Regions from separate parts of the Romboutsia ilealis genome, predicted to be linked through region 1. Evidence: a T-box and tRNA genes for the amino acid it is inferred to sense, from the RefSeq annotation. Region 1 holds a T-box; the other holds one or more tRNA genes.
The links. The T-box of region 1 lies ahead of CRIB_RS00835 (valine--tRNA ligase). A T-box ahead of a tRNA ligase gene usually reads a tRNA of that ligase, here a tRNA-Val.
Positions count from the first base shown of each region.

Region 2: it has a tRNA-Val gene. The T-box ahead of CRIB_RS00835 (valine--tRNA ligase) is inferred to sense a tRNA for this amino acid. The anticodon was not compared.

Region 1 is NZ_LN555523.1:180,072-183,464, forward strand. Features, by position in the region: gene CRIB_RS00830 (polysaccharide deacetylase family protein) at 609-1,421, shown strand; T-box leader at 1,505-1,747, shown strand; gene CRIB_RS00835 (valine--tRNA ligase) at 1,856-3,393, shown strand, end outside.
Region 2 is NZ_LN555523.1:2,503,191-2,506,583, forward strand. Features, by position in the region: tRNA gene CRIB_RS12000 (tRNA-Gly) at 1-12, shown strand, start outside; tRNA gene CRIB_RS12005 (tRNA-Val) at 25-100, shown strand; tRNA gene CRIB_RS12010 (tRNA-Asp) at 106-182, shown strand; tRNA gene CRIB_RS12015 (tRNA-Asn) at 199-274, shown strand; tRNA gene CRIB_RS12020 (tRNA-Thr) at 281-355, shown strand; tRNA gene CRIB_RS12025 (tRNA-Tyr) at 359-443, shown strand; tRNA gene CRIB_RS12030 (tRNA-Leu) at 463-546, shown strand; tRNA gene CRIB_RS12035 (tRNA-Gly) at 562-636, shown strand; tRNA gene CRIB_RS12040 (tRNA-Arg) at 648-724, shown strand; tRNA gene CRIB_RS12045 (tRNA-Gln) at 733-808, shown strand; tRNA gene CRIB_RS12050 (tRNA-Lys) at 820-895, shown strand; tRNA gene CRIB_RS12055 (tRNA-Ser) at 899-987, shown strand; tRNA gene CRIB_RS12060 (tRNA-Phe) at 991-1,066, shown strand; tRNA gene CRIB_RS12065 (tRNA-Met) at 1,076-1,152, shown strand; tRNA gene CRIB_RS12070 (tRNA-Ile) at 1,162-1,238, shown strand; tRNA gene CRIB_RS12075 (tRNA-Pro) at 1,261-1,337, shown strand; tRNA gene CRIB_RS12080 (tRNA-His) at 1,345-1,421, shown strand; tRNA gene CRIB_RS12085 (tRNA-Cys) at 1,437-1,510, shown strand; tRNA gene CRIB_RS12090 (tRNA-Arg) at 1,523-1,599, shown strand; tRNA gene CRIB_RS12095 (tRNA-Val) at 1,610-1,685, shown strand; gene CRIB_RS12100 (DUF2508 family protein) at 1,821-2,072, shown strand; gene CRIB_RS12105 (hypothetical protein) at 2,092-2,505, shown strand.

The DNA of each region.
Region 1 (3,393 bases):
GAAGACTATAAAATGAAGCTTTAAATGAATTAGTAAATTTGATAATAGGAAGATAAGATTTAATATATAAATGATTTTCCACTAAAGAGTACTTGTCAAGTATATATTTAAAAAAATTAGTAAAATTAATAATTGATTTAATATGAATTATAATTATCCTAAATCCAATATATAAGTATGATGTAGACATTAAGTATATGTTATACGAAGTTCTAAATCTAAATGAAGTAAAGCCAACCCATATTATAAGTATTTTATCTAATACATGTACCCATTGTGAAGAAAAAAAAATAAATTAAGCATATTTAGCAAGAGACAAGCATAATTATTGTAATGAGAATGAGATATGTAGTGCTTATGAAGAGGTATATCAAAATGTAGTCTAGATGCTATATCAGACAAGTTTAAGTTTATACCTAGTAGTAAATCTATTGAAGAATGATAAATATTTTAAATCCTAAAGCTAAAGTTTCATTTATAGGATTATATTTTGATGGAACTAGAGCGTGTAGATAGGTAGTAGAAAAACAAAATATTAAAAACTTTCAATAGAAATTTTAAACTATACAGATGATCAATGTTATAAATTAAAGAAGGAGTATTTGGGGATGAAATATAATTTTAAGGGGAGTTACAAATTAGCATTTACTTTGTTATTAATAGTATTATTATTTGTAGGATTAATTAAAAATATGTTTATAAGTAAAGATAATGATATAAGTTATTATGATAATGAAGTATATAGAAGTATAAAAACTAATACTATAACCGAAATAATGAATAAGGTTTTAGAAAATTCAAAAAAGGATTCTGATATAAATTATGATAAGGTAGCTTATATAACTATTGATGATGGACCATCGAACTACACTGATAAGATATTAGATATATTAGATAGAAATAATGTTAAGGCAACTTTTTTTATGATAAATAGAAACATGAATACATATAAAGATGAAGTTATAAGGATACAACAAGAGGGGCATGGAGTTGGATTTCATAGCGTAAGTCATGATGTAGAAACATTATATAAAACACCAAAATCTACTCTTGAAGAGTTTTCTATATGTAGGGACACATTTAAGGAAATAACAGGTGAAACATCAAATCTAATAAGAATTCCATATGGCAGTAAACCTTATACGCCAGAAGAATCATATAAAATATTAGTTGAAAATGGATTTTTAGTATGGGATTGGAACTTGGATACAGAAGATTGGAAATCGACAACTGACAATATTGTAAGTAATGTTCTATTAAATGGAAGAAATAAAGATGATTTAGTTTTATTAATGCATGAGAAAAAGCAAACGGTTGAAGCCTTAGAGTATATTATAATGGTATTAAAGGAAAGAGGATATCAAATACTTCCAATAACAGAAGATAAGGAAGCAATGAATTTTTGGAGCCAAAACTTATAATAAATATATTTAAAAAGTACATATATTATCATAAGTAATTGACAATAATAATGTTAATTAGATATAATTAAAAATAAATTAAATATAAAACTGTGATGAAGAGGAGTATGTAAATACTGCTAAAAGAGAGGAAAGTTCATAGGCTGAAAGATTTTCCAAGTATAGATTTACAGAAGGTAGCTTCGGAGTTTCTAGGCTGAAATAATAGTAAGTTTAGACGGTGAGAATCGATAAAATCTATTGAGAGTCATGATTTTATTATTTATTTATACAGTAAATATATAAACATGGAATTAAGGTGGTAACGCGAGCTTTTCGTCCTTATTTATGGGATGAAGGGCTCTTTTTTATGCTCAATATATTTGAGTAAAATAGATTTCACTAATAAATATGAAACAAAGTAATTTATTACATAAAACTAAGGAGGAAATGAAATGGAAAATACTAATTTACCAAAAACGTATAATCCAAAAGACTTTGAATCAAGATTATATTCAAAGTGGGTTGAAGATGGTTTATTTAAATCTAAGCCAAACCCAAATAAGAAGCCATTTACAATAATGCTTCCACCGCCAAATATAACAGGACAATTACATATGGGACATGCTCTTGACCATACTTTACAAGATATACTTGTAAGATGGAAGAGAATGGATGGATATGAAACATTATGGCAACCAGGAACTGACCATGCTTCTATAGCAACAGAAGTTAAGGTTGTTGAAAGAATAAAAGAGCAAGAAGGAAAAACAAAGTACGAATTAGGAAGAGAAGAATTCTTAAAGAGAGCTATGGACTGGAGAAATGAATTTGGTAGAAAAATAGTAGACCAAATGAAACAGTTAGGAGATTCTTGTGACTGGGATAGAGAAAGATTTACAATGGACGAAGGATGTAACGAAGCTGTTACTGAGTTCTTTGTGAAACTTTATGAAAAAGGTCAAATATACAGAGGAAACAGAATAATAAACTGGTGTCCAGATTGTAAAACAACTTTATCAGACGCTGAAGTTGAGCATGAAGAGCATGATGGAAAGTTCTATCACATAAAATACCCAATAGCAGGTAGTGATGAATTCTTAGAAATAGCTACAACTAGACCTGAAACAATGTTAGGAGATACTGGTATAGCTGTAAATCCAGAAGATGAAAGATACAAGCACTTAGTAGGTAAGCATGCAATACTTCCGTTAATAGGAAGAGAACTTATAATAGTTGCTGATGATTATGTAGATTTAGAGTTTGGTACAGGAGCAGTTAAAATGACTCCAGCTCATGACCCTAACGACTTTGAAGTAGGTCAAAGACATAATCTTGAAAAGATAAATGTAATGAACGAAGATGGAACAATGAATAAGTTAGCTGGTAAGTACGAAGGTATGGATAGATATGAGTGCAGAAAGCAACTTATAGCTGACTTAGATGAAGCAGGATACTTAATAGCTATAAAAGACCACAACCATAATGTAGGTTCTTGTTATAGATGTAAAACTGTTGTTGAGCCAAGATTATCAGATCAATGGTTCGTTAAGATGGATGAATTAGCTAAACCAGCTTTAGAAATACTTAGAAATAAGGATTTACAATTCGTACCTGATAAATTTGATAAAACTTATACTCAATGGTTAGAAAACATAAGAGATTGGTGCATATCAAGACAATTATGGTGGGGTCACCAAATACCTGCTTACTACTGTCAAGAATGTGGTGAAGTAGTGGTTGCTAAAGAAATGCCAAAAGAATGTAAGTGTGGACATACTCACTTCAAGCAAGATGAAGATGTACTTGATACATGGTTCTCTTCTGCATTATGGCCTTTCTCAACATTAGGATGGCCACATAATACAGAAGAATTAAATTACTACTATCCAACAAGTGTACTTGTTACTGGATATGATATAATCTTCTTCTGGGTAGTAAGAATGGCATTTGCAGGAATGTTCTGTATGGGAGAAACTCCATTTAAGCATGT
Region 2 (3,393 bases), 260 kb from region 1:
TCACCCGCTCCAGATTAAACTTATGGGACTATAGCTCAGCTGGGAGAGCACCTGCCTTACAAGCAGGGGGTCACAGGTTCGAGCCCTGTTAGTCCCACCATTTGCGGCCTGGTAGTTCAGCTGGTTAGAATGCCAGCCTGTCACGCTGGAGGTCGAGGGTTCGAGTCCCTTCCAGGTCGCCAACTTAATTAAATACGCGGGAATATGGCTCAGTTGGTAGAGCAATTGACTGTTAATCAATGGGTCACAGGTTCGAGTCCTGTTATTCCCGCCAATATATGCTGGTGTGGCTCAACGGTAGAGCAGCTGACTTGTAATCAGCAGGTTGTAGGTTCGATTCCTATCACCAGCTCCACGTGGAGGATTTCCCGAGCGGCCAAAGGGGGCAGACTGTAAATCTGTTAGCATTGCTTTCGGTGGTTCGAATCCACCATCCTCCACCAACTATATATGAAGTAAAATGCGGATGTGGCGGAATTGGCAGACGCACCAGACTTAGGATCTGGCGCCTACGGCGTGGGGGTTCGACTCCCTTCATCCGCACCACTTTACTTTTATCATGCGGGAATAGTTCAGTGGTAGAGCGTCACCTTGCCAAGGTGAAAGTCGCGAGTTCGAATCTCGTTTCCCGCTCCAAAAAATAATGTGGGTGCATAGCTCAGCTGGATAGAGCAACGCCCTTCTAAGGCGTGTGTCCGGGGTTCGAATCCCTGTGCGCTCACCACTTTATTTAGGGGATTCGCCAAGTCGGTAAGGCATAGCACTTTGACTGCTACATGCGTAGGTTCGAGTCCTGCATCCCCTGCCAAGTTAATATTTGATCCATTAGCTCAGTCGGTAGAGCACCTGACTTTTAATCAGGGTGTCCCGCGTTCGAGTCGCGGATGGATCACCAAGTGGAGAGGTGTCCGAGTGGTTTAAGGAGCTGGTCTTGAAAACCAGTGATGCTTAACGGCACCGTGGGTTCGAATCCCACCCTCTCCGCCAAATGCCCAGATAGCTCAGTCGGTAGAGCAGGGGACTGAAAATCCCCGTGTCGGTGGTTCGATTCCGCCTCTGGGCACCATTTTATTATGGCGGTATAGCTTAGTTGGCTAGAGCGTTCGGTTCATACCCGAAAGGTCACAGGTTCGACTCCTGTTACCGCTACCAAATTAATGTGGACCATTAGCTCAGTTGGTTAGAGCGCCCGGCTCATAACCGGTAGGTCTGGGGTTCGAGTCCCTGATGGTCCACCATATTAATTTAAAATAAGTACTTCGAGGTGTAGCGCAGTTTGGTAGCGCACGTGGTTTGGGACCATGGGGCCGGGGGTTCGAGTCCCTCCACCTCGACCAATATATGGTGGGTATAGCTCAGTTGGTTAGAGCGCCAGATTGTGGCTCTGGAGGTCGTGAGTTCGACTCTCATTATCCACCCCAATTTTTATTTAGTATGGCGACATAGCCAAGTGGTAAGGCAGTGGACTGCAACTCCTTGATCCCCAGTTCGAATCTGGGTGTCGCCTCCACTATTAACAAATGCGCCTATAGCTCAACTGGATAGAGTGTCTGACTACGAATCAGAAGGTTAGGGGTTCGAGTCCCTTTGGGCGCACCATAAAAGATCCGGGATTATAGCTCAGCTGGGAGAGCACCTGCCTTACAAGCAGGGGGTCACAGGTTCGAGCCCTGTTAATCCCACCAGTGTTTAACCTCTAGTGATAATTCACTAGGGGTTTTTTAATATAAAAATAACTTACTAGATTAACTTCTAAATAATGTATATAAAGTATTAAATGTGTCTAAATTCATATATATATGAGTTTAGGAGGATATAATATGAGCGCTAAAAAAAAGATTGAAAAAGAATTAGAAAAAGAGAATATAATTAAAGAAATAAAAAAAGCTCAAGCTGATGTAATAACGGCTGAAAAATTTTTCCAGTTAGTTAGTGAACCAGAATTAGTAGATGTTGCAATATATAATTTAGAAGCTAAAAAATCTAGATACAGATATTTAATAAAGATTGCAAAAGAAAAGGGAATAAAGAAATCTTTAAAAGAATCCTTAATAGAAGCAATAGCTAAATAATTTAAGAGGAGATGATATTTTGTACATAGTTTTTGGAAATGAAATAATTGATAGCAGTGAGATAAAAGATATTATAGAAAATAATAGTGATTTTAATGTAGAAAAAGATTTAACAAAAGGAAGTAAAAGAGAAGATACACTTGCATATCAAGTAAGTATAAATGTAGATTTATTAAATGAAGTTATAAAAGAAAATTATGAATTAGATGAATTAAATGAAGAAGAGTTATTTGATGAGTATATGACGTTATCTGATGAACTAGCTATGGAATTAGAAGAATATATGCCAGAAGATGTTATAATAAATGCTAGGGCGTATAAATGGGATAACTCGGATAACACTATAAAATCAGTATTAGCGATGGCTCATTTAGAGTTAGGAGAATTAAAGCTTTCAGATATAACTAGGAGATTATTAACACAAGTTGATTAATTAGGGATCTAAATAGATTGATTATATTAGTAGATATAAGTAAAAGTAATCTATATGAAAATATTGAGATTTGTTAATCAAAACTATAAATATACAAAAGACGAAGTATTATCAATTAACAAATGAATATTATAATGTATGTTTAATAGTAACAAGATATACAATTTTTTTAAAGCTGTTTTAAGGTAGGTTAGATAAAATTTATAATTAATATACATAAACAAAAGGGTTACAGCAGAAATACTGTAGCCTTTTATATTATATTTATAAAGATAGAAATACATATACTTATATTTTATATACTAACCAACGTACAACAAAATAAGTAATAAGATAAAAATTAGAGAATTGCTATTATTACAAGTGTAACACTTTATGTGTATGTTGAAGAGGAGATTTTTGGAGGTATTTTATATTTAAAGTATTAGAGAGGTATATTCTTTATTATATTTACTACAAAATTAAACTATTTTTGAGTTATTAGAAAAATCAAATCTTTTAGGATAAAATTTTTAAATAATCTGTTAGTGTTTTCGTTAGGACCTCTTTTTCAAGAAGCACGCCAACATGTAAAATAAATATCTATATATAATATATTTTTAATTTTATTATAAGCATCAAATTCCTGGATTTTATCAATTGTAAATATTTAATTAATTTATTTGAATTTGACTACAATTCTTTGAAATAATATAAATTAAAGGTTAATTATTTTCTTTTTATTCTCCAGCTCATTTTGTTATTTAGGAAAATTTAATTTACTATATAAGCTAAATACTTTTTACTAGCGAGATTTATTATGATTTTTCTTAAAATTGTATAAGCAAGATATTTTATGGTTCTTTTTATATTTGATATGAAGTCGAAGAAATTAGTTATACAACATCT